DNA from 3 places in the Pseudomonas sp. Pme6b genome. Region 3 is predicted to be linked to each of the others. Evidence: riboswitches for the same ligand, from Rfam matches in the RefSeq annotation. Region 3 holds a riboswitch; each other region holds the start of a gene.

What was found. A riboswitch is a leader RNA that binds a small molecule or an ion and turns the genes downstream of it on or off. The one in region 3 is predicted to bind cobalamin.
Region 1: another riboswitch for cobalamin. It lies ahead of cobO (cob(I)yrinic acid a,c-diamide adenosyltransferase); the one in region 3 lies ahead of AC4ANE_RS15865 (CbtB domain-containing protein).
Region 2: another riboswitch for cobalamin. It lies ahead of AC4ANE_RS16360 (ABC transporter substrate-binding protein); the one in region 3 lies ahead of AC4ANE_RS15865 (CbtB domain-containing protein).

The regions. Positions count from the first base shown of each region.
Region 1 covers NZ_CM176704.1:4,401,555-4,412,073, reverse strand. Annotated here, with positions in the region: gene AC4ANE_RS20005 (C40 family peptidase) at 1-143, shown strand, start outside; partial or broken gene AC4ANE_RS20000 (PQQ-dependent sugar dehydrogenase) at 451-1,780, opposite strand; cobalamin riboswitch at 1,900-2,113, shown strand; gene cobO (cob(I)yrinic acid a,c-diamide adenosyltransferase) at 2,205-2,816, shown strand; gene AC4ANE_RS19990 (cobyrinic acid a,c-diamide synthase CobB) at 2,856-4,151, shown strand; gene bluB (5,6-dimethylbenzimidazole synthase) at 4,148-4,798, shown strand; gene cbiB (adenosylcobinamide-phosphate synthase CbiB) at 4,795-5,703, shown strand; gene cobD (threonine-phosphate decarboxylase CobD) at 5,696-6,700, shown strand; gene AC4ANE_RS19970 (cobyric acid synthase) at 6,697-8,157, shown strand; gene cobU (bifunctional adenosylcobinamide kinase/adenosylcobinamide-phosphate guanylyltransferase) at 8,158-8,679, shown strand; gene cobT (nicotinate-nucleotide--dimethylbenzimidazole phosphoribosyltransferase) at 8,676-9,728, shown strand; gene cobC (alpha-ribazole phosphatase family protein) at 9,725-10,297, shown strand; gene AC4ANE_RS19950 (adenosylcobinamide-GDP ribazoletransferase) at 10,299-10,519, shown strand, end outside.
Region 2 covers NZ_CM176704.1:3,613,894-3,624,412, reverse strand. Annotated here, with positions in the region: gene AC4ANE_RS16375 (peptidase U32 family protein) at 1-811, opposite strand, end outside; gene AC4ANE_RS16370 (ABC transporter ATP-binding protein) at 918-1,709, opposite strand; gene AC4ANE_RS16365 (FecCD family ABC transporter permease) at 1,706-2,728, opposite strand; gene AC4ANE_RS16360 (ABC transporter substrate-binding protein) at 2,725-3,738, opposite strand; cobalamin riboswitch at 3,869-4,068, opposite strand; gene AC4ANE_RS16355 (FadR/GntR family transcriptional regulator) at 4,087-4,803, opposite strand; gene AC4ANE_RS16350 (FadR/GntR family transcriptional regulator) at 4,912-5,646, shown strand; one part of gene AC4ANE_RS16345 (IS3 family transposase) at 5,915-6,374, shown strand; one part of gene AC4ANE_RS16345 (IS3 family transposase) at 6,374-7,266, shown strand; partial or broken gene AC4ANE_RS16340 (AraC family transcriptional regulator ligand-binding domain-containing protein) at 7,295-7,726, opposite strand; gene AC4ANE_RS16335 (GGDEF domain-containing protein) at 7,736-8,650, opposite strand; gene AC4ANE_RS16330 (TonB-dependent receptor) at 9,174-10,519, shown strand, end outside.
Region 3 covers NZ_CM176704.1:3,514,434-3,524,952, reverse strand. Annotated here, with positions in the region: gene AC4ANE_RS15890 (Lrp/AsnC family transcriptional regulator) at 1-357, opposite strand, end outside; gene AC4ANE_RS15885 (indolepyruvate ferredoxin oxidoreductase family protein) at 542-4,027, shown strand; gene cobM (precorrin-4 C(11)-methyltransferase) at 4,112-4,861, opposite strand; gene AC4ANE_RS15875 (cobalamin biosynthesis protein) at 4,894-5,343, opposite strand; gene AC4ANE_RS15870 (CbtA family protein) at 5,321-6,028, opposite strand; gene AC4ANE_RS15865 (CbtB domain-containing protein) at 6,039-6,224, opposite strand; cobalamin riboswitch at 6,320-6,533, opposite strand; cobalamin riboswitch at 6,592-6,814, shown strand; gene cobW (cobalamin biosynthesis protein CobW) at 6,930-7,994, shown strand; gene cobN (cobaltochelatase subunit CobN) at 7,999-10,519, shown strand, end outside.

The sequences.
Region 1 (10,519 bases), 890 kb from region 3:
TCGGCGAAGGCCGCTTCGTACATGCCCCGGCCAGCGGCGGCACGGTCAAGCTCGACAGCCTCGACAAGCCTTACTGGCAGAAAGCCTACCTCAACGCCAAGCGCGTCATTCAGCCGTCCAGTCTGGCGCAGATTCGGCCATAGCGCGTCGCCTGCTCGCGGTCTGACCAGAAATTATCGTGCGACGCTCCGCGTCGCATGCCTTTCCGGACGCTCTGCGTTCTCTTGCGACGCAGAGCGTCGAGACCTGCATTCCCACGCTGGAGCGTGCGGAACGATAACTCGACTACCGTACTGCGCTCTGCGTCGACATGCCTTTCCAGGCGTGCGGAACGATCATCGCAACTATCGTGCGACGCAGAGCGTCGAGAACTGCATTACCACGCTGGAGCGTGCGGAACGATAACTCAACTAACGTACGACGCTCTGCGTCAACCCTCTACGCTCGGCGTTATTGAGCTGCCTTGGCCGAGGTCACGCGCCAGATTTTGTTGCCGACATCGTCTGCCACCAGCAAGCCGCCGCGCTGATCATTGACCACGCCAACCGGGCGGCCCATAGGCTTTTTCGTCTTTGTTGAGGAAACCGGTCAGCACATCGACTGGAGCGCCGTTGGGCTTGCCGCCGCTGAAGGGCACGAACACCACTTTATAGCCGCTGTGCGGTTTGCGGTTCCATGAGCCGTGCTGGCCAATGAACAGGCCTTCGTTGAACGGCGCCGCCAGCGTCTTGCCATCGGCGAATACCAACCCTAACGAGGCCGTATGCGGGCCGACTGCGTAATCCGGTGCGATGGCCTTGGCGACCAGTGCCGGGTTCTGCGGTTTGACGCGCTCGTCGACATGCTGGCCGTAGTAGCTGTAGGGCCAGCCGTAGAAAGCGCCATCCTGCACCGAGGTCACGTAGTCTGGCACCAGGTCGCTGCCGATTTCGTCACGCTCGTTGACCGCCGTCCACAGCTTGCCGGTTTTGGGTTCCCAGTCCATGCCGTTGGGGTTGCGAAGGCCCGAGGCGAAAATGCGGTGGTTGCCGGTGGCAGCGTCCACTTCCCAGATGGCTGCACGACCTTCTTCCTTGTCCATGCCGTTCTCGGCCACGTTGCTGTTGGAGCCCACTGTGACGTACAGCTTGCTGCCATCCTTGCTGGCAATGACGTTTTTGGTCCAGTGGTGGTTGAGCGTGCCGCCCGGCAGATCGACCACTTTGGTCGGCTGCGCGCTGATCGAGGTCTGGCCCGCTTCATACGGGAAGCTGATCAGGCGGTCGGTGTCGGCGACATAGAGCTTGTTGCCCACTAGCGTCATGCCAAACGGCGAATTGAGGTTTTGCAGGAACACGGTGCGGGTCTCTGCGACGCCGTCCTTGTCCACGTCGCGCAGCAGAGTAATGCGGTTGGCGCTTGGCACGCCCGCACCGGCGCGGCCCATGACTTTTTCCATTACCCAGCCGCGAATACCTTTGGAATCATCCGGTTTGGCCGGGGAATTGGTTTCCGCCACCAGCACGTCGCCATTGGGCAATACATACAGCCAGCGCGGGTGGTCCAGGTTTTCGGCGAACGCTGCCACCTGTGTGCCCGGCGCGGCGACCGGTTTTGCGCCTTTTTCCCAGCCTACGGCAGGGGCGATGTTGACGGTCGGGATCAGCGTCTTGTTAGGCTCCGGCAGTTTGGGCGATGGGCCTGTTCCATCCGAGACTTGCAGGGTCGAAGACTCGCCGCAGGCAGCGAGGCCACCGGCAACCAGAAGCAACACTGCGTAGTGGAGTCTGAGTCTGAACATGGTGAATCTCCATAAACAAGGGCGTGGTCCGATAATTGATAGAGGCACTGCGAACCGTCTGGGTTCAATCACGTTTCACAGCGTCGGTGTCGATTGACGCTCCCAGCCCAACCCTCTACCCTTCGCGGTTTGTTTCAGGTGCTCTGCAATCCTTGATTGGCAGGGTGAAACAGGGAAGCCGGTGTGGATCAATCGATCCGATCCCGGCGCTGCCCCCGCAACGGTAAATGAGTCAAGGCTGTGCCTGACGCCACTGTGTTTCGACATGGGAAGGCGCGCAGCCGGGGTAACCCGCTCATGAGCCCGGAGACCGGCCTGAACCACTCAATGGCATCACGGAGGGTGATGCTCTGTGCAGGCCGTTGCCGTGCTGTCCAGTGCTGTCCTTCCGTCTGTTGTCGACTGCCACGAGCGGAGAACCCGGATGAACGAATCCCCCGAACGCGACGAACGCCATCTGGCGCGCATGCTGCGCAAGAAAGCCGTGATGGACGAGCGCATTGCCAGCTCACCCAACGAGTGCGGCCTGCTGCTGGTCTTGACCGGCAACGGCAAAGGCAAGAGCAGCTCGGCATTCGGCATGCTTGCCAGGGCCATGGGCCACGACATGCAGTGCGGCGTGGTGCAGTTCATCAAGGGCCGCAACAGCACTGGCGAAGAAATGTTTTTCCGCCGTTTCCCCGAGCAGGTGCGCTATCACGTGATGGGCGAGGGCTTCACCTGGGAAACCCAGGATCGCCAGCGTGACATTGCCGCTGCCGAAGCCGCCTGGGCCGTGTCTCGGGAAATGCTTCGCGACCCGGCCATTGGTCTGGTGGTGCTCGACGAACTGAACATTGCCCTCAAGCATGGTTACCTCGACCTTGAACAAGTGCTGAGTGACCTGCAGGCCCGCCCACCTATGCAGCATGTGCTGGTGACCGGCCGCGGTGCCAAACCCGAATTGATCGACCTGGCTGATACGGTTTCCGATATCGGCGTGGTCAAGCACGCGTTTCAGGCCGGTATCCGGGCGCAGAAAGGTATCGAGCTGTGAATAATCCTTTATTGGGCGCACTGCAATGAGAGCACTGCAATGAGAGCTCCGCGCGATTGCCCGGCGGTTTTGATCGCCGCGCCTGCCTCCGGGCAAGGTAAGACTACCGTCACCGCGGCACTGGCACGTTTGCACCGCAACCAGGGCCGCAAGGTCCGGGTGTTCAAGTGCGGGCCGGATTTTCTCGACCCGATGATTCTTGAGCGGGCCAGCGGCGCACCGGTCTACCAGCTGGACATGTGGATGGTCGGTGCCGACGAAAGCCGTCGCCTGTTGTGGGAAGCCGCAGATGAGGCAGACCTGATCCTGATCGAAGGCGTCATGGGGTTGTTCGACGGCACACCGTCCAGCGCTGATCTGGCCCGCCACTTTGGCGTACCGGTGTTGGGGGTGATCGACGGCACGGCTATGGCGCAGACGTTTGGCGCGCTGGCGCTCGGGCTGGCGCGTTATCAGCCGGATCTGCCGTTTGCCGGCGTGCTGGCCAATCGGGTTGGCACGGTACGCCACGCGCAGTTGCTGGAAAACAGTCTGACCGAAGGCCTGCGCTGGTATGGCGCACTGTCCCGGGAAGTCGGTTTCGAATTGCCCAGCCGCCATCTGGGGCTGGTCCAGGCCAGCGAACTCAATGATCTGGATGTGCGGCTGGACATGGCTGCCGCCGCGCTGGCCAGCACCTGCGAAGTGGCCTTGCCGCCAGCCGTAACCTTTACCGCGCCCGACCCGGTTCAGGTCGAGCCGTTGCTCAGCGGTGTGCGCATCGCCATTGCCCGCGACGAGGCCTTTGCCTTTCTGTACGGCGCAAGCCTGGACCTGCTGCGAAACATGGGCGCAGAGCTGAGTTTCTTCTCGCCGATCCATGACCGCGAGCTGCCCGACGCCGACAGCCTGTACCTGCCGGGTGGCTACCCGGAGTTGCACCACGTTGCTTTGGCGGAAAACCTGACGATGCAGGCATCGATCAGGGCGCACCATATCGCTGGCAAGCCGATTCTGGCCGAGTGCGGCGGCATGCTTTATTTACTCGAAGCCCTGAGCGATGTGGAGGGCGTGCGCGCCGAACTGGTCGGCTTGCTGTCCGGTGAGGCGGTCATGCAGAAGCGTCTGGCGGCGCTGGCCTTGCAAGCGGTTGAATTGCCCGAGGGCACGCTGCACGGTCACACGTATCACCATTCGCTGACCAGCACCGAGTTGCAGCCGATTGCCCGTGGCGTCAGCCCCAACGGCGGGCGTGGCGCAGAGGCAGTCTACCGCCTGGGTCGTCTGACCGCGTCCTACGTGCATTTCTATTTCCCTTCCTGCCCTCAGGCGATTGCGGCGCTGTTCAAACCATGACCGAACAAGCGTTCAGCCCTGAAGAGCGGGCTGCGGTGTACCGGGCCATCGCCGAGCGTCGCGACATGCGCCACTTCGTCGGCGGCACGGTGGCGCCCGAGTTGCTGGCGCGCTTGCTGGAAGCCGCACACCAGGCACCCAGTGTCGGGCTGATGCAGCCGTGGCGCTTCATTCGCATCAGCGATCCGGCGTTGCGCGGAAAAATGCAGGCGCATGTAGAAGAAGAACGTATCCGCACTGCCCAGGCGTTGGGCGAGCGCACCGACGAGTTCATGAAGCTCAAGGTCGAAGGCATCAACGACTGCGCAGAAGTGCTGGTCGCCGCGCTGATGGAAGGGCGTGAGCAACACATTTTCGGGCGTCGCACCTTGCCCGAAATGGACATGGCATCGCTGTCCTGCGCGATCCAGAACCTGTGGCTGGCATCGCGTGCAGAAGGCCTGGGCATGGGCTGGGTGTCGCTGTTCGACCCCGAGGCATTGGCCGAACTGCTGGGCATGCCTGACGGCGCGAAGCCGCTGGCGATCATTTGCCTGGGGCCGGTCAAGGAGTTCTATCCTGCGCCAATGCTGGTGATGGAAGGCTGGGCGCAGGCGCGTCCGCTGCACGAGCTGCTGTACGAGAATCAATGGGGAGTGAGTCAATGAGTGTGGCGCTGTTGAGCGTCGCCGGTGTGGCGCTGGACGCGTTGCTCGGTGAACCAAAACGATGGCATCCGCTGGTGGCGTTCGGGCGTTTTGCCAGCCGTGTCGAGCAGCGTTTCAATAGCGGTGGCCGTGGCTGGCGCAGTCATGGCGTTACCGCCTGGGTTATCACCGTAGTGCCGTTGACGCTGCTGGCCACGCTACTGAGCTGGTTGCCCGGTATTGGCTGGCTGGTCGAGATTCTGGCGCTGTATGGCGCGCTGGGCATGCGCAGCCTGGGCGAACATGTTCAGCCGGTGGCGCAAGCGTTGCGCAGTGACGATCTGGTCGAGGCACGCCAGCGGGTCGGTTATCTGGTCAGTCGCCAGACCAGCGAACTGGATGCCACCGAAGTGGCTCGCGCGGCTACCGAATCAGTGCTGGAGAACGGCAGTGATGCGGTGTTCGCCGCGCTGTTCTGGTTTGTCGTGGCCGGTGCGCCCGGCGTGGTGCTGTACCGGCTGAGCAACACGCTGGACGCCATGTGGGGCTACCGCAACGAGCGCTTCGAGCGTTTCGGCTGGGCTGCGGCGAAGATCGACGATCTGCTCAACTACCTTCCTGCACGCCTTGTGGCATTGACTTACGCCTTGCTGGGCAAGACCCGGCTGGCGCTGCGCTGCTGGCGTAAGCAGGCCCCGGCCTGGGACAGTCCGAATGCAGGTCCGGTGATGGCCGCTGGCGCGGGTGCGCTGGGTGTCGAACTGGGTGGGGCGGCGATCTATCACGGCGAGCTGCATCAGCGTCCGCAATTGGGTGAAGGTGCACCTGCCGATGCAGACTCCATTGATCGCGGCTGGCAACTGGTGCAGCGCGGCGTCTGGTTGTGGTTGCTGGTCATATGCGTGGTAGCTGAATTCTATGCTTGAGCACGGCGGTCGGTTGCGCGCCGCAGCGCAGCATTACGGTATCGAACTGGCTGACTGGCTGGACCTGTCCACGGGCATCGCGCCCTGGTCGTGGCCCATCCCGGAGATTCCGACGCGTGCCTGGGCGCGGTTGCCCGAGACCGACGATGGCCTGGAATCGGCGGCCTGCCGCTATTACGGCGTACCTCGCTTATTGCCGGTGTCCGGCTCACAGGCTGCGATTCAAGCGTTACCGCGGGTACGCAGCGGAGGTCGGGTTGGCGTGCTGTCGCCCTGCTACGCCGAGCATGCACATGCATGGCGCAAGAACGGCTTCGTGGTCCGCGAGGTAGGCGAGCAGGAGGTCGAATACTTTCTCGACTCTCTTGATGTGCTGGTGGTGGTCAACCCGAACAATCCGACCGGCCTGCACCTGAGCGCCGAGCGCCTGCTGGAATGGCATGCACGACTGGCCGAGCGCGGTGGCTGGCTGGTCGTCGATGAAGCGTTTATGGATAACACGCCGGGCCTTAGCCTGGCTGCCGAAACGTGGCGCACCGGGCTGATTGTGCTGCGCTCGTTCGGCAAGTTTTTTGGCCTGGCCGGTGTCAGGCTCGGTTTTGTCATGGCCGAGCGGGTATTGCTGAGGATGCTGGCGCAGGAAATCGGCCCATGGTCGGTCAGTGGGCCAACCCGGATCATCGGTCAGGTGTGCCTCAATGATCAGGAAGGGCAGGCCCGTCAGCGTGAACGCAGCGAGCAGGCTCGCGAGCGTCTGGTGGCCTTGCTTGACCAGTACGGTCTGAGCCCGCAGGGCGGCTGTGCGCTGTTTCAGTGGCGCATGACCCCTGAAGCGCAAACGCTCTATGAGTTTTGTGCGCAGCGTGGCGTGCTGTTGCGCCTGTTCAAAGGTGACACCCCCGAGTCGTCCAGCCTGCGCTTCGGTCTGCCCCGCGACGAGGCCGACTGGCTGCGTTTGCACACTGTTCTGCTTGAATACCGCAAGGAATACCCATGACCACGCTGATGGTACAAGGCACCACCTCCGACGCCGGCAAAAGCACACTGGTGACGGCACTGTGCCGCTGGCTGACCCGACAGGGCGTCAAGGTCGTGCCATTCAAACCGCAGAACATGGCGCTCAACAGCGCTGTAACGGCGGACGGCGGCGAGATCGGCCGCGCCCAGGCGGTGCAGGCGCAGGCGTGCTTTCTGGAGCCGCACACTGACATGAACCCGGTGCTGCTCAAGCCCAACAGTGATACGGGTGCGCAGGTGATCATTCACGGCCGTGCGGTCACCACCATGAACGCGGTGGCTTATCACGGCTACAAAGAGATCGCCATGCAGGCGGTGCTGGAATCCCATCGGCGCCTGGGTGAAAGATACCCGGTGATCGTGGTCGAGGGCGCGGGCTCTCCGGCCGAGATCAACCTGCGCGCCAACGATATCGCCAACATGGGCTTTGCCGAGGCGGTCGACTGCCCGGTGCTATTGATTGCCGACATCAATCGCGGCGGGGTGTTTGCCCATCTGGTCGGCACGCTGGAGTTGCTGTCGCCCAGCGAACAGGCGCGGGTCAAGGGGTTCATCATCAACCGTTTTCGCGGCGACATCGCCTTGCTGCAACCGGGCCTGGACTGGCTGGAAGCACGCACCGGCAAGCCGGTGGTTGGCGTGCTGCCCTACGTGATGGACCTGCACCTGGAAGCCGAAGACGGCCTGGACCAGCGTCAGACCGACAAGGTCGAGCATGTGCTGAACGTGGTGGTGCCAGTGCTACCGCGCATCAGTAACCACACCGATTTCGACCCGCTGCGCCTGCACCCTCAGGTCAATCTGCAGTTCATCGGTCCCGGCCAGGCGATTCCTCCTGCTGACCTGATCATTCTGCCCGGCTCGAAAAGCGTGCGCAGCGATCTGAACTACCTGCGCAGCCATGGCTGGGACACCGCCATCGAGCGGCATTTGCGTTATGGCGGCAAGCTGATGGGGATCTGCGGCGGCCTGCAAATGCTCGGTGAGCAGGTGCACGATCCTCTCGGGCTGGAAGGCGCAGCCGGGTCCAGCGCCGGGTTTGGCCTAATGGCAATGAGCACGGTGCTGGAAGCGGAAAAGCAACTGCGCAATGTGCGCGGTCGTCTGACCCTGGAAGACGCCGAGGTCAGCGGCTACGAAATTCATGCCGGGGTAACGACAGGGCCGGCGCTGGAGCAGGCTGCCGTGCAACTGGACGACGGGCGTTGCGATGGCGCGCAGAGTGTCGACGGGCAGGTGCTCGGGACTTACCTGCACGGCCTGTTCGAATCACCTGCGGCCTGTAGCGCGTTACTGCGCTGGGCGGGGTTGGCGAACGTGCAGTCCGTCGACTATCACGCCCTGCGCGAGCGCGACATAGAACGTCTGGCGGACCTGGTGGAAAAACACCTGGACGGCCCATTGCTTCGCGAACTGTGTGGCCTGGAGGCGAACTGAATGCTGCAATTGATCCTCGGCGGCGCGCGTTCCGGCAAGAGTCGCCTGGCGGAAAAACTGGCCGCCGACAGCACGCTGAAGGTGACCTACATCGCCACCAGTCAGCCTCTCGATGGCGAAATGAATCAGCGTGTTGCGAGCCATCGCGCACGCCGTCCCGAGCACTGGGGGTTGGTCGAAGAGCCGATCGAGCTGGCGCGGGTGCTGCGCGAAAATGCGGCGCCCGATTGCTGCCTGCTAGTCGATTGCCTGACCCTCTGGCTGACCAATCTGCTGATGCTCGACAACCCCGAGCGCCTGCTTCAAGAACGTGAATCCCTGCTCGACAGCCTTGCCGGGCTGCTGGGTGAAATCATTTTTGTCAGCAACGAAACCGGGCTTGGCGTCGTGCCGCTCGGCGAACTGACCCGTCGCTATGTCGATGAAGCCGGCCTGTTGCATCAGGCGCTGGCCGAGCGTTGCCAGCGTGTCGTGTTGACCGTTGCCGGCTTGCCCCTGACGTTGAAAGGAACCGCGCTATGAGTAATTCCTGGTGGCTCAAGCCTGCACAGGCCATTGATGTACCGATGCGCGAGGCGGCACTGGCCCGTCAGCAACAGTTGACCAAGCCGGCGGGTTCGCTGGCACAACTGGAGCGTCTGGCGGTACAGCTTGCCAGCCTGCAAGGGCGCGAGCGTCCGGCTGCCGACAAATTGTGGATCGCGATCTTTGCCGGCGATCATGGTGTGGTGGCCGAAGGTGTATCGGCCTATCTACAGGAAGTCACCGGCCAGATGCTGCATAACTTCGTCAACGGTGGCGCAGCGATCAGCGTGCTGGCGCGCCAGCTCTCGGCGCAGCTGGACGTGGTGGATCTGGGTACCGTGGCGCCTCTGGATTTGCCGGGCGTGCGTCATTTGCGCATCGGCGCGGGCACCGCCAATTTCGCCCACGGGCCAGCCATGAGCGCCGAACAGGGGCTTGCTGCTCTACAGGCCGGGCGCGACAGCGTGTTGCGCGCCAAGGCGGTCGGCACCGAGCTGTTTATCGGTGGCGAGATGGGCATCGGCAATACCACGGCGGCCAGCGCCGTCGCCTGCTCGGTGCTGGAATGTGCCGCGCCGTTGCTGGTCGGTCCCGGCACCGGGCTGAACGCCGAGGGCATCGAGCACAAGACCCGTGTCATCGAACGCGCACTGGCGCTGCATGCCGAGCAGGCCGGCGACCCGCTACACAGCCTGTTCTGCCTGGGTGGTTTCGAGATTGCCGCGCTGACCGGCGCTTATCTGGCCTGTGCGCAGGAAGGCATCGTGGCGCTGGTCGACGGTTTCATTTGCAGCGTGGCCGCCCTGGTGGCGGTGCGCCTGAATCCGTCTTGCCGCAACTGGCTGTTGTTCGGCCACCGTGGCGCCGAACCGGGCCACCGGCACTTGCTGGAAACGCTACAGGCCGAACCGCTGCTGGACCTCGGCTTGCGTCTGGGCGAGGGCAGTGGCGCAGCGTTGGCGGTGCCGTTGGTGCGTCTGGCCTGCGAGCTGCACAACGGCATGGCAACGTTTGCCGAAGCGGCAGTGGCGGATCGCCCCGCATGACCTTGCGTCTGGACTTGCTGCGTCATGGCGAAACAGAGCTGGGCGGTGGTCTGCGCGGCAGCCTCGACGATGCTCTGACCGAACTCGGCTGGCAGCAGATGCGTGCGGCAGTGGCCAATGGCGGTCCCTGGGAACGGATTGTCAGCTCGCCTTTGCAGCGCTGTGCACGTTTTTCCGAAGAGCTGGCGCAGCGCCTGTCGCTGCCCATGCAACTGGAGCCGGGTTTACAGGAGCTGCATTTCGGCGACTGGGAAGGCCACAGCCCTGCGCAGCTTATGGAAACCGATGCCGAAGGCTTGGGCCTGTTCTGGGCCGATCCCTACGCCTTCACGCCGCCCAATGGCGAGCCAGTGATCGATTTTTCGACACGGGTGCTGAATGCGGTGGCGCGTCTGCATAAGGCGTATGCCGATGAACGCGTGTTGCTGGTCAGTCACGGTGGTGTGATGCGTCTGCTGCTGGCGCAGGCGCGTGGGCTGCCGCGCGAGCAACTGTTGCAGGTAGTGGTCGGCCATGGCGCACTGCTGTCGATTCAGGTCGCTGCTGATGGCGTAATCACGGAGGTCTGAGATGCTGCCGTTCTGGATCGCCCTGCAATTTCTCGGCAGCCTGCCGATTCGTCTGCCCGGCATGCCGCGCCCGGAAGAGCTTGGGCGTTCGTTGTTGTTCTACCCGCTGGTAGGCGTGGTGTTCGGCATGCTGCTGCTGGGTTTCAGCGCGCAACTCAGTGGTACGCCGCTCATGCTGCATGCCGCGCTGGTACTCAGCGCCTGGGTGCTGCTCAGTGGCGG
Region 2 (10,519 bases), 99 kb from region 3:
CCGGACGGTCTTCGAGAATCTCGTCCAGACGCTGGCGGTAATAGGCGGTGATATTTTTGACGTAGCCTGCGTCCTTGTAGCGACCTTCAATCTTGAACGAGCGCACGCCTGCGTCCACCAGATCGCGCAGGTTGGCGCTCTGGTTGTTGTCTTTCATCGACAACAGATGCTTTTCGAAGGCAACGACGCGGCCCTGATCATCCTTGAGCGTGTACGGCAGGCGGCAAGCCTGCGAGCAGTCGCCGCGGTTGGCACTGCGGCCGTTTTGCGCGTGGGAAATATTGCACTGCCCGGAGAACGCCACGCACAGGGCGCCGTGGATGAAGAATTCGATGGCCGCATCGGTTTCATCGGCGATTGCGCGGATTTCCTGCAGATTCAGTTCCCGGGCCAGCACCAACTGCGAGAAACCGGCCTGATCGAGAAACTTCGCCCGGCTCAGGGTGCGAATATCGGTTTGCGTGCTGGCGTGCAGCTCGATGGGCGGAATGTCCATCTCCATCACCCCGAGGTCCTGCACGATCAACGCGTCCACGCCGGCGTCGTAAAGCTGGTGAATCAGCTTGCGCGCGGGCTCCAGCTCGTCGTCATGGAGGATGGTGTTGATGGTGGTAAAGATCCGCGCGTGGTAGCGGTGCGCGAATTTGACCAGCTCGGCAATGTCGCTGACCTCGTTGCAGGCGTTGTGCCGCGCACCAAAGCTCGGCCCGCCGATATACACCGCATCGGCACCATGCAGGATGGCTTCACGGGCGATGGTCACATCCCGTGCAGGGCTGAGCAATTCCAGGTGGTGTTTGGGTAACGACATGGCAACGGGATCCTGCGGCGTGCAAAGCGCGCATTGTAGTGCTACAGGCCGCGCGGCGCACCTGTTGAAGCATGCGCCAGGTGACCGGCTGACCATCGGCGCGTCTTCAGTGTGAGCGCAAACGCAGGATTTTCGCGCCGTCGAAAGGGTCGGTCAGCCAGTGCGCCACGACGCCGAAGGTGCTCAGCAGGCGTTCCGGGGTCAGCACCTCGACCGGCGCCCCCAGTGCGACCAGCCGGCCTTTCTCCATGACCGCCACGCGGTCGCAATCCAGCGCCTGATTCAGATCGTGCAGGGCTATCACAGTGGTTACCGGCAAAGCCCTGACCAGACCGAGAATGGTCAGTTGGTGCTGGATATCCAGGTGATTGGTCGGTTCGTCCAGCAGAAGGATCCTGGGTCGTTGCGCCAGTGCCCTGGCGATGTGCACGCGCTGCCGCTCGCCACCGGACAAGGTGTGCCAGGCACGTTTCTGCATGTGCAGCATGTCCACATTCTGCAACGCCTGGCGAACGATTGCGTCATCGTTAGCACTCCACGGCTCGAGTGCCGACAGCCAGGGCGTGCGGCCTAGCTCGACGGCATCCAGAACCGTCACGGCATCGCTGGTTTCCGCTTGTTGTTCGACCACCGCCAGCAAGCGCGCCACGTCTCTGCGGCTCATTGCCTCAAGTGGTTGCCCGCCCAGTCTGACCGTGCCGCAGACCGGTTTCTGAATACCGGCCAATAGTTTCAGCAGGGTGGATTTTCCCGAACCGTTAGGGCCGACCACGGCCAGTGTCTCGCCGGCTGCGATGCTCAAGTCGACGTCGCGCAGCAACGCAGTGCCACGAACCGAATAACCCAGCCCGGAGCAGCCCAGCACCGGTGCGTTGACCAGATGAGGAAAGGCGTTCATCGCGTGCTATTTCCCCGGATAAGAATCAAAGCGAAGACCGGTGCGCCGATCAGTGCGGTAATGACGCCAATCGGCAGCGCCTGGCCCTTGATCAGCGTGCGCGAGAGGATGTCGGCAGCGATCAGAAACAGCGCGCCGCTCAATGCACTCAACGGCACCAGCCGTGCGTGGCGCACACCGATCAGCATACGCACCGCGTGCGGGATCACCAGCCCGACAAAACCGATGGAGCCGACGATCGATACCATCACTGCGGTGACCAGGGCTGCGGTCGCGATCAGGATGATCTGCACGCGCCGCACGGCAATCCCCAGTGACGCCGCCGAGTCGCTGCCGAAAGTGAACGCGTCCAGCGCTCGCCGGTGCCAGAGGCACACCAGCAGACCGACCAGCACCGTCGGCACTGCCAGCCAGACCGAGTGCCAGCGTACGCCGCTGAGGTTGCCCAGCAGCCAGAACATGATGCCGCGTGCCTGTTCGGAGCTGGCGGATTTGGTGATCAGAAACGACGTCAGGGCATTGAACAGCTGTGAACCGGCGATTCCGGCCAGAATGATCTGCCCGGCTGCTGTGGTGCCTCGCGACGAGTGCGCCAGCAGGGCGACCAGCGAAAACGCCGCCACGGCCCCGGCAAAAGCGCCTGCCGACATCGAAATAGCCCCCGCGCCGAAGCCCAGAATGGCGACCAGCACCGCGCCGGTCGAGGCTCCGGCGGAAATTCCCAGCAGATATGGGTCTGCCAGCGGGTTGCGCAACAAGGATTGCAACACCACGCCACAGATCGCCAGCCCGGCCCCGCAGGCTGCCGCGACAATGGCGCGGGTCAGCCGGTAGTTCCAGACGATGCCTTCGTCGATAGGGTCGAGCACATAGCCGGCAGCCCAGAGTTTGTTGGCCAGCACCTGAAAAACCACCTTCAGGCTGATCGAGGTTTCGCCAATCGCTGCACCGACCATGATTGCCAGCACCAGCACTGCCGAGACCCAGAGCACATGGCCCAGTGCTACCTGTAATCTCATTGTGCAGCGTTGAAACGGTTGGCGGCGTCAGCAAGTTCCTCGAACCCGGTAAACAGGCGCAGGCCAGCCTGCATGCCTTCGGCGTCGATGATCACGATCCGGTCATGCTTGACTGCGTCCATGTTGCGCGTCACCGGGTCGCTCTTGAGGAATTCGATCTTTTTCAGGTAGTCGTCGGCCGGGAAGCGGCGGCGATCCATGCGTGCAATCACCAGAATGCTTGGGTTGGCCTTGGCAATGGTCTCCCAGCCCACTGTCGGCCATTCCTCGTCGGACTTGACGATATTACGCATGCCCAGGCTGTTGAGCATGAAGTCCGGGATGCCTTTGCGGCCTGCCACGAACGGGTCGCTGGCGAGGTCGGAACTGGAAAACCAGAACAGCGCCGAGACGTCGTTCGCCTTGTTCTGTTTGACGTTGGCAATCGCCGCGCTCAGGCGGGCCTTGAGGTCGGCGACCAGCGTGTCACCGCGGTCCTGTACGTCGAAAATCTGCGCCAGTTGCTCGATGCTCTTGTAGATGGTCTCGATGCGGAACGGCTCCAGGCGTGTGCCGTCGGCACCGACCAGATTGTCTTTGCCTTCGCAATCGGACGGCAGAATGTAAGTGGGTATTTTCAGGTCATGGAACTGCTCGCGTGTGCCGACCACGCCCTGTTTGCCGACCATCCACTCCAGCTGCACCGCCACCAGTTCCGGACGTTTGCCAATCACCGATTCAAAGCTTGGGTCGTTGTCGGCCAGACGTTCTACCTTGTCGTTCTGCGCCTTGAAGCGTGGTAACACGTTGTTGAACCACAGCGAAGTGCCCACCAGCCGGTCGCCCAGGCCTAGTTCGTAGAGCATTTCAGTACCGGCCTGGCCAATGGTCACTGCCTTGGTCGGCGCATGTGCGAACGTCAGGGTCGAACCACAGTTTTCGAGGGTCAGCGGATACTGAGTAGGCGCGGCGAGGGTCAGGGTGGACAGCGTCAGGCTGGCGGCAAGTACGGCAAGGCGGGGCAGCGACATGAAATGCGGTCTCCGTTGGAGCAGGTGCCAAGGCGCAATGCACATCAGGAAACACATCCCCGGCAAATGACCGGGCACGACGGGAAATGCTGCCGCGTGCGGATGTCCTTCCCGGACACCCCGCCGGTTAGTGGATTGAAGCAGGTCGGCAGGTCTCCTGACTGGCATGTCATCGCCAGGCTCCGGCCTTCCCGGAGCTGAATCCAGTGGCAGTCATGGAGCAGGCTCGATGCCTACAGTTGCGGGGGCAGTTTCGTTTTGGCCTTGTGCAGACAAAGCGTGCGAATTCCCTGTTAGTTCCTCTCGGAAACCGACGGGCGGCATGGTAAACGATAAGCGTTTTAGTGGCTAATCCTTTGCGCGCAGGCGCAGCAGACTGTTGATCAGATGCAGACGCATCGCGGCTCGGGCGGCATCCCGATCCTGATGGACAATGGCGTCGAAGATGGTCTCCTGTTCGCGTTGCTGGATGCCTGGGTCGTCCTCTGCGTGCAACGACGTGATATTGCCGAAGCCGCTGCGGGTGCGGGGCAGGATGCTGCTGCCGAGCTGGCTCATCACGTCGGTAAAGAAGCTATTGGCTGTGCACAGTGATATCTGCCGGTGAAACTCGAAATCGGCCTTCATGGTGTCGTGCCCCAGGCGCGCACAGCGATGCAGCTCATCGAGTGCCTGACGGATGGCATCCAGTTGTTCGGGCGTGCGGCGTTGAGCCGCGAGCGCGGCGGATTCCGGCTCGATGCTCAGGCGCAGCTCGATGATGGATACCGCGTCGCCGGATGTACCGATTGGCGATTCAATCTGCTGGAAATGCCCTGGCTGCGCGGCATCGACTACGAAGGTGCCGATGCCATGCCGGGTTTCGACCAGACCTTCGGCTTGCAGGCGCGACATCGCTTCACGAACCACGGTGCGGCTGACCCCGGTTTCACGGATGATCACCTGTTCGGTAGGAAGCTTTTCACCGCTCTGGATCTCGCCTTCGCGAATTCTGCGCGAAAACTCGGCGACCAGTTGCTGAGTCAGACTGGAGCGACGGCCTTTTGATGTGGAAGGTTGTTCCATGGCGGGTGATCGGGTCCGTGTCGGGTGGCTGAGTATAACCGTACTCAAGGCGTGTTTTGTGTGGTGATCGCAGCCTATACTCGCGTATCGGACAGAACTGAGGCTGCAATGTCGGACAACGCGCTTTCCTCGCAAAAGAACCATCGACGCCTGGCAGAAACCCTTGTCGACCGCTTCGCCCAGCGCATGCGTGACGGTGTGCTGGTGCGCGGCGAGAAATTGCCTTCCGAGATCCACATCATGGAAGCCGAGGGTGTCAGCCGCACGGTGGTGCGCGATGCGCTGTCGCGGATGCAGGCCGCCGGGCTGGTGGAAACCCGGCATGGTGTCGGCACCTTTGTTCTAGACATGCCACCGCCTGAAGGTTTTTCGGTAGGGCCTGCGACCATCGCCACCTTGTCCGATGTGCTGAACCTGCTGGAGTTTCGCTTGAGCCTGGAAGTCGAGGCAGCAGGGCTGGCTGCGCAGCGACGCAGCCCTGAAGCGTTGCTTGAGCTCAAGCGGGCGTTCGATGCGCTGCTCGAAGGCCCGCAGAAATCCGGAACCACCATCAATGCCGATTTTCAATTTCACCTCAAGATCGCCAAGGCGTCTGGCAATGCGTACCTGATCGATATCATGAAACATCTGGGCACCAAGCTGATTCCCCGCACGCGGATGAACTCGGCCTACACAGGGCAGAGCGATCGCAACGCCTACCTGGCCGGAATCAACACCGAACATCGGCAAATCTACAACGCCATCGCCGAAGGCAACGTCGACGCAGCGCGCTCGGCGATGTACCTGCACCTCAACGGCAGCCGCATGCGCCTGCGTCGCGCTCAGGCGCTGTACAGCGACTGAGCGATTCAGGGCCGGACGCGGAGTTTCTGCCAGACACCTATCGTTCCTCATGCTCCAGTGTGGTGATGCCTTGAGTGACGCTCCACGGCACAAATCTGCGCCGCACCGCATGCTCTAAAGAGGACGCAGAGCGTCCAGAGCTGCATGTCGACGCGGAGCGTCGGCACGATAATCTGCGGAGTTTCTGCCAGACACCTCTCGTTCCTCACGCTCCAGTGAACTGCCCCCAAGAAGTTGGACACCAATCCGACCTCACGGGGGTGTTCAAATGGGTAAGTATTCAGAGCAGTTCAAGCTCACTGTCGTCAAAGCGTATCTTGAAGACAACATGGGCTTTCGTATGGTAGCCCGCCAGTTCTCGATCGATTTCAGCCTGCTTCGACGCTGGGTCGCTAACTACAAGAGTCATGGTCACACCGGCCATCGCAAGCCTGGTCTTCGATACAGCGAAGCTTTCAAGCGCTCAGTGCTTGAGCACAGGCGTGAACACAAGCTATCGCTCCGTCAGGCCGCTGCGCATTTTGGTATCGGGGATCCCGGCCAAATAGTCATTTGGGAAAAGCGGCATTACAGTAGCGGTACAGCCCCGTATGTTCCTGCCAGAAGAAAGCCTGTCGCCATGCCAAAGAAGCCTTATCCCGCCAAACCAGTAACCGCCGACGATACGCAGAAGACGCGCGACCAGTTGATGAGCGAGCTTGAATATCTGCGCATGGAGAACGCTTACCTAAAAAAGTTGGAAGAGCTGAAGGAGCAGAAACGACGGCAACCGAAAAAGCCCTGAGCATCAAGCAACTGAGGGGCCGGTTCCCGCTTTGCGCTCTGCTGAGGCTGGCGGGCTTGGCACGCAGCACGTTTTACTATCAGGTTCAGGTGCAATCCAGACCCGATCCCTATGCTGCTTTGAAACAGTTAGTCGAAAGCATTTACCACGAGGAGAAAGGCCTTTATGGCGCTCGGCGTATCACGGCGGTCATTCGCACTGCAGGTATTTTGGTCAACAAGAAGGTTGTAGAACGACTGATGGCAGAACTGGGCCTGCGATCAGTGGTGCGCCCCAAAAAATACCGCTCCTATAAGGGCGTAATCGGAACCATTGCGCCGAATTTGCTGGAGCGCAATTTCAGCGCGCAACGCCCGAACCAGAAGTGGGTGACCGATGTGACTGAGTTCAAGGTAGGCAATCGAAAGCTGTATCTCTCACCCGTGATGGACTTGTACAACGGTGAAATCGTGGCGTATGAAGTGTCGACAAGGCCGAGCTTTGAGCTGGTCACCAGCATGCTGGACAAGGCGCTTCAGCAGTTGCAGGACGAGCCGAAGCTTGTGATGCACTCGGACCAGGGCTGGCAGTATCAACACGCGCAGTATCGCCATAAGCTATCGGTACGAGGCGTCAAACAAAGCATGTCCCGTAAGGGCAACTGCCTGGACAATGCGGCAATGGAAAGCTTTTTCGGTACACTGAAATCCGAGTTTTTCTACCTGAAACAGTTTGAAAGCATCGATGAGTTGAAAGCAGGTCTGGATGAGTACATCCACTACTACAACCATGACCGCATCAAGCTGAAGCTCAACGGCCAAAGCCCCGTAAAATACAGGGCTCAGGCGGCAAGCTAAAACCGTCCAACTTTTGGGGGGCAGTTCATTCGCCAGCGCCGCAACTGTCCAGCCAGTAAAGGTAGGCAAAATGCTCATCCAGCTCCAGACGCGGCGTCAGCAGCGGGCTGAGCAGCGCATGCTGGTGGATCAGGATTTCCAGCGCCTGATGCAGGTTTTGCGCATGACGCAGCGCATGGCTTGCGGCGCCGTAATGGCCGGGAAACAGTCGCTGGCCGAACAGGAAACTGGTGTCGTCGGCTTCCATCTGGCGTTGCGCGTTACCGATCAGAACGAAGAATTGCTGCGCACTGAGCCGCGTCTTGCCCGCAACGATGTCTTCGTAGAACAGGCCTGTGCCTTTGAGCAGGCGATGGCTGTCGATCCCGCGCGACAAGGCCAGATCAATCAGCGTAGCCGGCTGGTAATGGCCGGGGATGAAGCGGCTGTCGGCTTCGTACCAGTCACTTTTGAGAGTCACGGCAGTCGCTCAGGCAGTACGGGTCAGGGGACGTCGGGCGCGGGCCAGCGACAGGTTGAGGCGGCGCAGCAGGTTGTCCGGCGTTTCATTGAGGGCCATGACCACCGCCACGCTGGCCGACAGTTGAATGCGTTCACCTTGTTGCCGAGTCTTGTGCGCCAGGCTGGCAACCGCCTGTTGCAGCTCCAGCGCCAGCAGTTTCGCCTGACTCTCTCCGGTATTGGGCAACAACACCACAAACCGGTCGCCCGCCAGACGGCAGAGCAGGTCCTGGCGGCGCAAATTGAGTACCAGCAGATGGCTGAGCGCCGATAGAACCTCATCGCCCTCGGCATGACCGAATGCGTTATTGATCGCGCTGAAGTCATCCACATCCAGTACCAGCAGCGACAACGGTTGCTGCTGGCAGAGGCTTTCTTCAAGGCTGACGACCAGTTGGCGTTTCAGATAGTCGGCGCTGCCCAGCGGTGTGAGCTTGTCGTAAAGCCGATGCTCACGAAAGCCACGCTCGCGCTTTTCCATCTGAGCGCTGATCGCCAGTTGCTCGCGATGCCAGTGATAGATACCGAGGGTCAGCAGGATAAGGCCGATTGGCATCGGTCCGGATTCCAGCCAGTGACCCCACTGGATGTGGCTGGGCAGGCGAATGAACTCGTCCAGCGCGTCGATCCACCAGGAAAAGAACACACAGCTGAGGCCTGTCGACAGGTAATTGGTGACCCGACCGGCTGGTCGGCTCTTGAACACCAGAAACAGCCAGACCAGCGACAGCAGCGCGGAGCCGCCTTCGCCGACGATGTCCAGCCATTGCCATTCGCTGACCTGTTTGACGTTGCCAAATGCCAGAAAGGCCAGCAGGCCCAGGTTGGAAGCGACCATCAGCGCAGCGAGTTTCCAGCGATGGGGTTGGATGATCCTGAACATGAAAAGACGGCTCCCGAGCTGCTGGTTATCGGCCAGCAGAACAGATGTACATGACACTTCGGTGACGGGTAACGCGGACCGCTAAAGGTCGAATCAGCTCACGTGTGTTGCAGGTTTTTTCTACGCGCCTGACTGCCACCCGGCTGGTTCGCCTGCCAAACGCATGCGGTTCGTGACGCTTTGCGTCACAAGTCTCCGGAGCAGCACAATGTCATGATGCGTCTGCAGGAGGTCGCCATACGTGCTTCTCGATCACGGTGGCACTGGCGACGCGGAGCGTCACGAACTCCATTCCAACGCAGAGCGTTGGAAAGAGAGTCATACGCACATCGGCTTTTGATTCCGGCCAGCCCCGCCTGAAAGTCAAATCAGCTCATTTGCCTGCCAAATCACCCTCAAACCCGCTGTTTCCAGCCCCTGCGCCCGTTACCTGTCACAGAACCGTCACTGCGCGGCTCTAGCTTGCGCCTCCAGTTGCCGGGTCATTTGCCTGGCCTGTCGGGATTATGGGGGAGGACTTAACATGCACAGGCGTCGCAGCAGGGCTCAACTGGTCGGCTTCACACTCAGCGCGCTGGCATTTGCCATTGCCAGCGAACGTTTACAGGCGGCCGAAGCCGATACCACCGAGCACGTGCAAGTGGTCGGGCAGGCGGCGAGTATCGACAACGCGCTCAAGGAGCAACGCAGCTCCGACAACATCAAGAGCGTGGTGCATGCCGACGGTGTTGCGCAGTTACCGGACCAGAACGTCGCCGAAGCAGTGCAACGCATGCCGGGCGTCAGCGTCGAGCGCGATCAGGGCGAGGGGCGCTTTGTCACCGTCAGGGGACTGGCGCCTGACCTCAACAGCGTGACCATCAACGGCACGCTGGTGCCTGCCCCGGAAAGTGGCCGACGCGCCGTAGCGCTGGATGTGCTGCCTGCCGAACTGGTGCAGTCACTGTCAGTGATCAAAACCCTGACCCCGGACATGGACGCCAACTCGCTGGGCGGTACAGTCGATGTCGAAAGCCTCTCTGCCTTCGACCACAAAGGGCTGTTCTACACCGGCAGCAGCGAAGCCAGCTACGACAAGAACACCCACCAGACCAGCCCCAAGTTTTCTGGCGCGGCGAGCAATCGTTTCAGCCTTGGCGACGGCATCGACAACTTCGGTGTGGCGGCAGCACTGAGCTGGCAGAAGCGTGATTTCGGCTCCGACAACGTCGAGACCGGCGGAGACTGGGACGGCTCGCGACTGCAATCGTTTGAACAACGCGACTACGACATCAGCCGCGAGCGCACCGGGGGTGGTCTTAACTTCGATTACAAACCCGATGACCTCAGCAAATACTACCTGCGCACCCTGTACAGCCGTTTCAAGGATGATGAGGTGCGCACCACCAACGGTTTCGAATTTGCCAATGCCCAGAGCGCAGGGCAGACCGGCGATGCCGAGGGCACGCGCAAGCTCAAGGCGCGCACCGAAACTCAGGAAATCCAGTCCTACGTGTTCGGTGGCGAACGTATGGTCGGCCTGTGGACGCTCAGCGGCCAGGCCGGTTACAGCGAGTCCAGTGAAGACAGCCCTAGCCATATTGCCGGGGCCACATTCGTGGGCAACGATGATTTTGCCGACACCGGTTTCTACGACCGCGACAAGCCAAGGCCCATCGTCGATCCCTCGTTCTACGACAATTCGAACTTTACTCTGGACAAGGTCGACCGGGAAAAGCAGTACACCAAAGACACCGAGAAGAACGTGCGCCTCGACCTGGCCCGCGATTACGACTTCAAGGGCTATGCCTCGCAGTTCAAGTTTGGCGGCAAGGTCAGCCGACGCGACAAAAGCAACGATCTGGAAGTCTGGAAATACGACGATTTCGA
Region 3 (10,519 bases):
GCTGGCGATGTCCTGGGCAACCACCTTGAGCATGAAATCCATCCCCCCGGCCATGGTGTAGCACTCCAGCACCTCCGGGTGGCCGATGATCGCTTCTTCGAATTCGGCCAGATAGCGCCGGCCATGGCCCGACAGCTTGACCTCGACAAACACGGTCATGCTCAGGCCGAGCTTCTGAGTGCTGAGCAGGGCGACAGTGCGTTCTATCACTCCGTCTTCCTGAAGCCGGTGGATGCGCCGCCAGCAGGGCGATTGCGATAACTCGACCCGTTCGGCGATTTCTGCCGCCGACAGGCTGGCGTCATGTTGCAGTAGACGAAGAATCTTGCGATCGATGGGGCTCAATTTAGGCTGCATGAATTGACCTTGTTTTTTGTTCTGGTCGAAAAAAGCATGCTCAATATCAGCAGATTTGCACGCATTTAGAAAGAAAAAGCCTCTTTGCTGCTGGCAGTCTAATGGCAAGGCTGCCGGGTTGGACCGTCCCTGCGCAAAAGCCTGACACCTATAAGAACAAGACAAGAACAAGAGAGGTATCCGCATGTCTCTGGCTGATATTCGTCTGGATGATAAATACCGGCTTGCCACCGGTAATCTGTACCTGACCGGCACACAGGCCCTGACTCGCCTGCCGATGCTGCAAAAACAACGTGATGAAGCGCAGGGCCTGAATACCGCCGGTTTTATTTCCGGCTATCGCGGCTCGCCGTTGGGCAATCTGGACAAAAGCCTTTGGGACGCCAAAGACTACCTGCAACAAAACGCCATCCATTTTCAGCCGGGCATCAACGAAGAACTGGCGGCTACGGCCGTCTGGGGCAGTCAGCAGGTCAACCTGTTCCCCCACGGCAAATACGATGGCGTGTTTGCCCTCTGGTACGGCAAAGGCCCGGGCGTGGACCGTTGCGGGGATGTCTTCAAGCACGGCAACTCGGCAGGCGTTGCAGCCAATGGCGGTGTGCTGATTCTTGCGGGCGATGACCACGGCTGCAAATCATCGACCATTGCCCATCAGAGCGAACATGCGTTTATCGCTTCGATGATCCCGGTACTCAACCCCAGCAATGTTCAGGAAATTCTCGACTACGGCATCATCGGCTGGGAATTGTCGCGTTACAGCGGTTGCTGGGTGGCGATGAAGACCATTGCCGAGAACGTGGATTCTTCAGCCGTGGTCGAGGTTGACCCGTTGCGGGTCAAAACGCGCATTCCGGAAGATTTCGCACTGCCGGAAGGCGGTTTGCACATCCGCTGGCCGGATCCGCCGCTGGCCCAGGAAGCGCGGCTCAACACCTACAAGATCTACGCGGCCAGGGCCTTCGCGCGTGCCAATCAGCTCAACAAGGTGGTTATCGATTCTGCGCAGCCCAGGCTGGGCATCATTACTACCGGCAAGTCCTATCTGGATGTGCGTCAGGCGCTTGAAGAGCTGGGTATCGATCAGGAGCTGTGCGACCGGGTCGGGATTCGCGTGCTCAAGGTCGGCATGAGCTGGCCGCTGGAACCGGTCTCGGTGCACGACTTTGCCGAAGGGCTGGACGAAATTCTGGTGGTCGAGGAAAAACGCAGTGTCATCGAAGATCAACTGACCGGGCAGCTTTACAACTGGCCCGTGGACCGCCGCCCGGTGGTGGTCGGTGAGTTCGATGAACAGGGCCGTTCACTGCTGCCGAACCTCAGCGAACTGACCCCGGCGATGATCGCCAGGGTCATCGCCAAGCGTCTTGCTCCGTTCTACAGCAGCCCGCAGATCGAGGCACGTCTACAGTTTCTCAGCGACAAGGAGCAGGCGCTTCAGGCTCCGCTGTTCAACACCCAGCGCACTCCGCATTTCTGTTCCGGCTGCCCGCACAACACGTCGACGCGTGTGCCGGAAGGCAGTCGCGCCCTGGCCGGGATCGGTTGCCATTACATGACCATCTGGATGGATCGGGAAACCGATACCTTCACCCAGATGGGCGGCGAGGGCGTGACCTGGATCGGTCAGGCACCGTTCACCGAAACACCTCACGTCTTCCAGAATCTGGGCGACGGCACGTACTTTCATTCCGGGCATCTGGCGCTGCGTGCAGCCGTGGCCTCCAAGGTCAATATCACCTACAAGATCCTCTACAACGATGCTGTTGCCATGACCGGTGGCCAGCCAATCGACGGAATACTGCGCGTCGATCAACTGAGCCGCCAGGTGTTCAACGAGGGCGTGCAGCGTATTGCGCTGGTCTCCGACGAGCCGGACAAGTACCCGAGTCGACAGAATTTCGCGCCGATTACTACCTTTCATCATCGGCGTGATCTGGACAGCGTGCAGCGCGAGCTGCGTGAGTTCAAAGGCGTATCGGTGATCATCTACGATCAGACCTGCGCGACTGAAAAGCGCCGCCGTCGCAAACGCGGCACCATGCCGGATCTGGAAAAGCGTGCGTTGATCAATCCGGCTGTATGTGAAGGCTGCGGCGACTGTGGGGTTAAATCCGGTTGCCTGTCTGTGCTGCCCAAGGAAACGGCTCAGGGCCGCAAGCGCGAAATCGATCAGAACGCTTGTAACAAGGATTTCAGCTGCGTAGAAGGTTTCTGCCCAAGCTTCGTCACCGTGCATGGCGGCAAGCTGCGTAAGCCGGCATTGCCCAAGCAAGTCGAGGCGTTCGCTCGCTTGCCCGAACCTGTACTGCCGTCGCTGGAGCGACCGTTCAATATTTTGTTGCCGGGGGTTGGCGGAACAGGCGTAACCACCGTCGGTGCGATGCTGGGTTATGCCGCGAATCTGGAAGGCAAGGGTTGCAGCGTGCTCGATCAGGCCGGGTTGGCACAGAAATTCGGCCCGGTGGTCAGCCACATCCGTATTGCAGCGCGTCAGCAGGATTTGTTCGCGGTGCGTATCGCGGCTGGGGAGGCGCATCTGTTGCTGGGGTGTGACCTGCTGGTAGCGGCCGGGCCGGATGCGATTGCCAAGCTCGACAGCAAGATTTCCCACGCGGTGGTCAACAGCCAGCAAACGCCGACTGCCGAGTTTACGCGCAACCCGGATGCCGTGTTTCCGGCCGAGGCCATGAAGCAGACTATCATCGAGTCGGTCGGCGCTGCGAAGACCCACTTCGTCGAAGCCACATCGCTGGCCACCCGGCTGATGGGCGACAGCATCGCCAGCAACCTGTTCATGCTCGGTTACGCGTTTCAGCTGGGCCTGATTCCGCTGACCTCGGCGGCCATCGAAAAGGCGATCGAACTCAACGGGGTGGCGGTCAATCTCAATCAGCAGGCGTTTCTCTGGGGCCGTCGTACCGCCCATGATCCTGCGGCGGTCGAAGCCTTCGTCAATCCGCAGCAGAAGGTCAGCGAGCCGCAGCAGCCAATGGACCTTGATCAGCGTATTCAGAGCAATGTCGAAACCTTGAAGGCGTATCAGAACGGCGCCTATGCCAAGCGCTATGTGGAGTTGCTGCAACGTGTGCGCGATACCGAATCACGCGTGTTTCCCGGTCAGCAGCCGATGCTCTCTGAAGCGGTTGCGTTCAACTATTTCAAATTGCTGGCCTATAAGGATGAATACGAAGTGGCACGGCTGTACAGCAACGGCGAGTTTACCCGCCAGCTGGAAGCGCAGTTTGAAGGCGATTATCGGCTGGAATTCCACTTGGCCCCGTCATGGTTGGCAAAACGCGATCCGCACAACGGCCTGCCGCGCAAACGCAGTTTCGGCCCCTGGATGCTGCGCGCCTTCAATGTATTGGCGAAATTCAAATTCCTCCGTGGCACAGCGCTTGATCCTTTCGGCCACAGCCTTGAGCGCAAACAGGAGAGGGAGCTGATTGACGGTTACGTGCGTGACATCGAACTGATTCTTCAGCACCTGCAAGCACAGAATCGCCATACCGCCTTGAACCTGGCACGTCTGCCGGAGCGAATTCGTGGTTATGGCTATATCAAGGAGAGCGCCATGAAAGCGGCTGCATTGCAGGCCGACATTCTGCGCAAGAGCCTGGAAAGTGGCGAAGTGGTTGCACCGAAGTTGTACGAGGCGGCTGCCTGACGGGGAGATGCTTCGCATCGACTGGTCGCAGCGACCGGGGGTGATCCGCTGTGTTCAGCGCCGGGAGTACCGCCTTCGCCAATATCAGCTCGGTCTGAACAGGTGTGCATGCCCGGCGCGGTACAGCGAGGAGTCGCTGAACGTGTCGTCGGCAAGCACACGTCCGACCAGAATCAATGCAGTGCGACGAAAGCCTTTGGCCTGCACTTTGTCGTGAATGTCCGCCAGTGTGCCAACTGCCCAGTCCTGATCCGGCCAACTGGCGCGGTGCACCACGGCAATCGGGCAATCGGCTCCGTAATGTGGAACAAGCTCGTCGACAATCCGCTGCAGGTTGTTTACACCCAGATGAATCGCCATGGTTGCCCGGTGACTGGCCAGACTGGCCAGCTCCTCGCCGCTGGGCATTGAGGTCTTGTCGGCATAGCGAGTCAGAATCACGCTTTGCGACACATCCGGCAGGGTCAGCTCGACGCCCAGCAGCGCAGCGCAGGCAGCGGTCGCGGTGACGCCGGGAATGATTTCGAATGGAATACCCAGTTCCCGCAGATGGCGGATCTGCTCGCCGATGGCGCCATACAGGCTCGGGTCGCCGGAATGCACACGAGCAACGTCCTGGCCCTGCGCATGCGCGGTCTTTATCAGCTCAATGATCTGCTCCAGATGCAGCTCGGCGCTGTTGGTCACCTGCACGGCCTGATGGCCCTCCAGCACGGCGAGCGGCATCAGTGAGCCTGCATAGATAATGACTGGGCATGTGCGAATCAGGCGTTGCCCCTTGACGGTGATCAGCTCGGGATCGCCAGGGCCGGCACCGATGAAATAGACAGTCAATGAATTCTCCGGAGTGGATGAGCGCGGGGAGATTATCCGCTGTGTGCAGGGCTGATTGCCAAGGCAAATGTGGCGTTGGCGCTTTTTTGCCGTTCGATCAGCAGGGTGGCGGTGCCGTCTCCCAGTTGCGCGGCCAGCGCCAGTGCCGAACCTTCGGCGACACCGTGACAGCCCGTGGTCTGGAAGACCTGCGCAGAACGATGGGTGAGGTGCAGCTCCCACGCAACCAATTGCGCTGCGTTGAAGAACACCAGCGGCACTGCCAGTTGCGCGGCCAGTTCAAGCAGGCCCGGTTCCTGGTCTTTCAGGTCGATACATGCCAGCGCAGTGACGCTGGCAATCTCCAGGTCGATCACGCGAAGGCTGTTCTCGATCAGCTCGCGCAACGTCGCTGCGGAGCAACCGCGCCGACAACCCAGCCCGGCCACCAGTGACGCGCCGGGCTGAACGGTCGGTGAATCAGGCCTGATGCAGGTCGGCATCGTTTCTGCGGAACAGCCAGGCACTGATCAGCCCCATCGCGACCCAGAACAACGCGTTGGTCAATAGCGAGGCGATCATGAATTGCGATTCCAGAGCTTTGGGTGCCATGCTCTGATGGACCAGCGGCTGTGGTGCGCCGATCACGTGAGGAACGACCAGAATCGCCACGCCCAGCACTTTTAGCAGCCAGTTCTGACCAAATACCAGCAAGGCCAGCCCGGCGGCAGTCGATGCGGCCGTACCTATCCACCAGGCCTGACGCTGACTCAGTTCGGCGGCAGCTGTGCCGGGCAATTCAGGTGGCAGGCCAAGCGTGGGTGCCAGCACAAAAACCGCGAAACCGGCCAGCCCCCACCATACGCCTTGCACCGTGCGGCCCGGCGCACGCAGGGTGTAAAGCCCGGCAAGCATCAGGGCGAAGCCTACTGCGACCACCAGGTTGCCGCCCGTGGTGGACAGCACGCGCTGCCAGCCGTTTTCAGGTTCCCAGGCAGCTTCTTCATGCGCATGACTGTGTTCGGCAGTCGCGCCGTCAGCATGCTCATGGACCTGTTCGGCAGATGCGTTTTCGTAAGTTTCGGCCTGCTGGATCAGTGGCACCACCCAGAAGCTTTGCAGCACGGTCAGCAGCAGGGCCGCAAGCAGGCCCGTGAACCCGGCAGTTTGTGCGATTCGCTTGAACATTGTGGAGTCCTTAATGGCAAGGAAAGGCAGCGCTGTGACGTGTATCGTGTGCGGCGTTGTGTACGGCCGCGATGTGCGAGAAACCGGCGAAGTACACCAGACATGCACCCAGCAGCGCAGCGCTGATGGCGGCTGTCAGGCGTTGAGTGCGTGTGGAGCTGGTAGTGGCGGCGTGGCTGCTGCTGATGGTCGACATGGCGATCCCTCTTGGTGATTGGCAAGCGGGCCACGCGCAAAGGAACCTGCCGGCAGACGCCGAAGGTTTCAACTGCGCCCGCCCACCGCGGGTTTGTCATTCAACGATGTCGGGCCGGTCTCCGGGCTCGCGAGGGGCTCAAACGTCGCGCGTTCAAGGCCTGCAAGGTCACCTTCCCATGCCGTGGCACAGTGGATAAGACCTTCTCTCGCTTACCGTTGCGGGGGCAGCACCGGACTTGCTCGACAGCGTGAGCGCACCGGTTTCCCGTTTCACCCCGTGAGGGGCACCCGAAACAAGGCGTACAGGAGAGCATGGGCGGCGGGGAATCGTCAATCTGAACGATTGACCTGTCTGCGGTCACTGCGTAGCCTTGCCGGTTCGAGGTTCTCCATGCGTAAAGCGTTACACATGGAGCTAAGACGGGAATGCGGTACACGCCGCAGCTGCCCCCGCAACTGTAAACGGTGAGGTTCATTGCACAGCCACTGCTACGGCGGGAAGGCGCGATGAATGCGTGTCGGCACGGTCTTGATTGCCTGCCACATGCCGCCGTGAGCCAGGAGACCTGCCTCGAACCGGGCTGACCAAAAGGCCTGCGAATTCTCACTACAACCGGGCGGGGTGATCCGGTGGCGATCCGATCCGTGTGCCAGGCATGCGGTTCTCGTCCTGTTTGCCCGCCGCATTGCCAAAGGGCACCTGATGAAAACACTGGCCAAGCTTCCCGTCACCATCGTCACCGGCTTCCTCGGCTCGGGCAAAACCACCCTGCTGCGGCACATGCTCGATAACGCCGAAGGGCGGCGCATCGCGGTCATCGTCAATGAATTCGGTGAACTGGGCATCGACGGAGAAATCCTTAAGCAGTGCACCATCGGTTGCACCGAAGAAGAGGCCAACGGCCGGGTATATGAGCTGGCCAACGGCTGCCTGTGCTGCACGGTGCAGGAAGAGTTCTTCCCGGTCATGCGCGAGCTGGTCGCTCGCCGTGGCGATCTGGACCACATCCTGATCGAAACCTCGGGGCTGGCATTGCCCAAGCCGCTGGTTCAGGCTTTTCAGTGGCCGGAAATTCGCAACGCCTGCACGGTCGATGCGGTGATCACTGTCGTCGACAGCCCTGCGGTATTGGCCGGTACGTTTGCTGCGTTCCCCGATCAGGTCGATGCGCAGCGCAAACTCGACCCGAATCTGGACCATGAGTCGCCTCTGCACGAGCTGTTCGCTGATCAACTGGCCAGCGCCGATCTGGTGATCCTCAACAAGGCCGACATGATCGACGCCGAAGGTCTGGCAGCGGTGCGTGCCGAAGTTGCCGAAGAACTGCCGCCAGCCGTCAAGGTGATTGAAGCCAGCAGCGGTCGTCTGCCGATCAGCGTACTGCTGGGTGTTGGCGCCGAGTCCGAGCTGCACATCGATGGTCGCAAGACCCACCATGATCATCACGACAATGACGATCATGATGACCACGATCACGATGCTTTCGATTCGATTTCCCTGAAATTGCCTCAGGCCGATGAAAAGTTGTTGCTCGACGCACTGAATCAACTGGTCGTGCAGCACGGCATTCTGCGCGTGAAGGGCTTCGCGGCCATTCCCGGCAAGCCGATGCGCCTGCTGATCCAGGGTGTGGGTACGCGTTTCGCCAAGCACTTCGACCGCGCCTGGCGCGCCGACGAAGAGCGTGCCACGCATCTGGTGCTGATTGGTCAGGAGCTGGATGCCGTGGCCCTGCAAGCGCAGCTCAACGCTGCAGTTGTCGGCTGACCCCATGCATTTACTGAGAACCCAGCCCGGCGGTTTCGTACCCGACGACAGCATTGCCGATCTGGGCCAGACCCCGGCCGAGCTGGTGATTCTCTGTAGCGGAGACTCCAGCCTGGCGCTGCTGGCCGAAGCTGCACGCCAGCTTCCTGACGACTACCCGAGCCTGCGTCTGGCCAACCCCATGCAGGTACAGAATCACGCCTCTGTCGACTTGTACGTCGATGAGGTGCTGCGCCACGCAAAGGTCATTCTGATTTCCCTGCACGGTGGCATCGGTTACTGGCGTTACGGCGTCGAGCGGCTGATGGAGCTGGCGGCACGCGGGGTTCAGGTCATTCTGGTGCCAGGTGATGATCGTCCCGATCCTGAGCTGAGCGACCTGAGCACGGTGCCTGCCGCAGAACGCGACCGGCTCTGGCAGTTTCTGCGTCAGGGCGGCTTGCAGAATGCGCTGGAAATGTATAGTTGCATGGCCAGCCGCTGGCTGGACCGGGACTATTCCTGGACCGAGCCCCAACCGTTGCCACGCACAGCCATTTACCACCCTCGACTGGCAAGTGCGCAGCTCACCGATTGGCAAGCCGACTGGGTTGCAGGACAGCCCGTCGTGGCGCTGCTGTTCTACCGCTCGCACTTGCAGGCCGCCAATACCGGTTTTATCGACGAGTTCTGTGCGCGCTTGCAGGCGCACGGCATCAACCCGCTACCCATAGCCGTGGCCAGCCTCAAGGAGCCCGGCTGTTTCACTCAGGTGGAGAACTGGCTGGACGAGGCCGAAACCGAGCTGATCCTCAACACCACAGGCTTTGCCCAGTCGAGCCCGGAAGCGCCGCATCTGCGCCCGTTTCGGCGCAACGTGCCGGTCATTCAGGCGATCTGCGCGCAGGACAACGAACCTGCCTGGCAGGCCAGCGAACAGGGCCTTGGTGCGCGCGATCTGGCGATGCACATTGCCTTGCCGGAGCTGGACGGGCGGATCATCAGTCGACCGATCAGTTTCAAGGACCTGGCCTGGCGTAGCGAGCGCAGCCAGTCGGACGTGGTGTGTTACCGCGCCCAGCCGGACAGGATGGATTTTGTCGCGCAACTGGCGCGGCGCTGGATCGAACTGGCGCGGCTGCCCAACGGCGACAAGCGTGTGGCGTTGATCCTGGCCAACTATCCGACCCGCGACGGGCGCATCGGCAATGGTGTGGGGCTCGACACGCCTGCTGCGGCGCTGAACATCCTGCGCGCCATGCAGGCCGAGGGTTATCCGCTGGCACAGTTGCCGGACAGCGGCACCGAGCTTATCCAGCAATTGCTGGGTGGCGTGACCAATGATCTGGACAGCATTGACCTGCGGCCCTGCCAGCAAAGCATGGCACTGGAGGAATACCTGGCGGCGTTCAACGAGCTGCCGCAGGAAAACCGTGATGCCGTGAATGCCCGCTGGGGCGCGCCGGACAGCGATCCGATGTTTCGCAGTGGCAGAATGATGATTGCCGGGCTGCGCTTTGGCCTGACCTTCGTTGGCATTCAGCCTGCGCGTGGCTATCAGGTCGACCCCAGCTCGGTGTACCACGACCCGGATCTGGTTCCGCCCCACGGTTATCTGGCGTTTTACTTCTGGCTGCGCAAGGCGTACGGCGCTCATGCCGTGGTGCATGTCGGCAAACACGGCAACCTTGAGTGGCTGCCGGGCAAGGGCGTCGGCCTGTCCCGAACCTGCTGGCCGGACGCCGTACTGGGCGCGATGCCGAACATCTATCCATTTATCGTCAATGATCCGGGCGAGGGCGCACAGGCCAAACGGCGCACTCAGGCGGTGATCATCGATCACTTGATGCCGCCCCTGACCCGTGCGGAAACCTATGGCCCGCTGCGCAATCTGGAACTGCTCGCCGACGAGTTCTATGAGGCGCAACTGCTGGATCCGCGCCGCGCGCGCGAGCTGCAACGGGATATTCTCGAACTGGTCCGTGAAACCCATATAGATCGCGAGCTGGCTCTGGGCGAGAACCTCGACAGCGACGCCGATGCGGCGCTGTGGCTGCCGCGTCTGGACACTTACCTGTGTGACCTGAAAGAGTCGCAGATTCGCGATGGCCTGCACATCTTCGGTCAGTCGCCGCAAGGCCGCCTGCGCACCGACACCTTGCTGGCCCTGCTGCGCATCCCGCGCGGCGACGGGCGCGGCGCGCAGTCGAGTCTGTTACGGGCGTTGAGCAAAGCGTTCGGTCTGGATTTTGACCCGCTGGATTGCGAACTGGCCGAGCCCTGGACCGGCGCGCGTCCCGCTGCGTTGCTGGCGGTCAGCAGTGACCCGTGGCGCACTGCCGGTGATGCGCGTGAACGGCTTGAGCTTTACGCCGCTGCCCTCATCGAACGCGTGACCCAAGGCGAAGCGCTTCATGACCTGCCGGTCGACGATGATCTGGCACTGATCCTCGACAGCCTGCGTGAAGTGGTCGCGCCGCGTCTGGACGCCTGCGGCCCCGGCGAAATGCAGGGCATGCTAGATGCACTGAGCGGCCGCTTCGTTC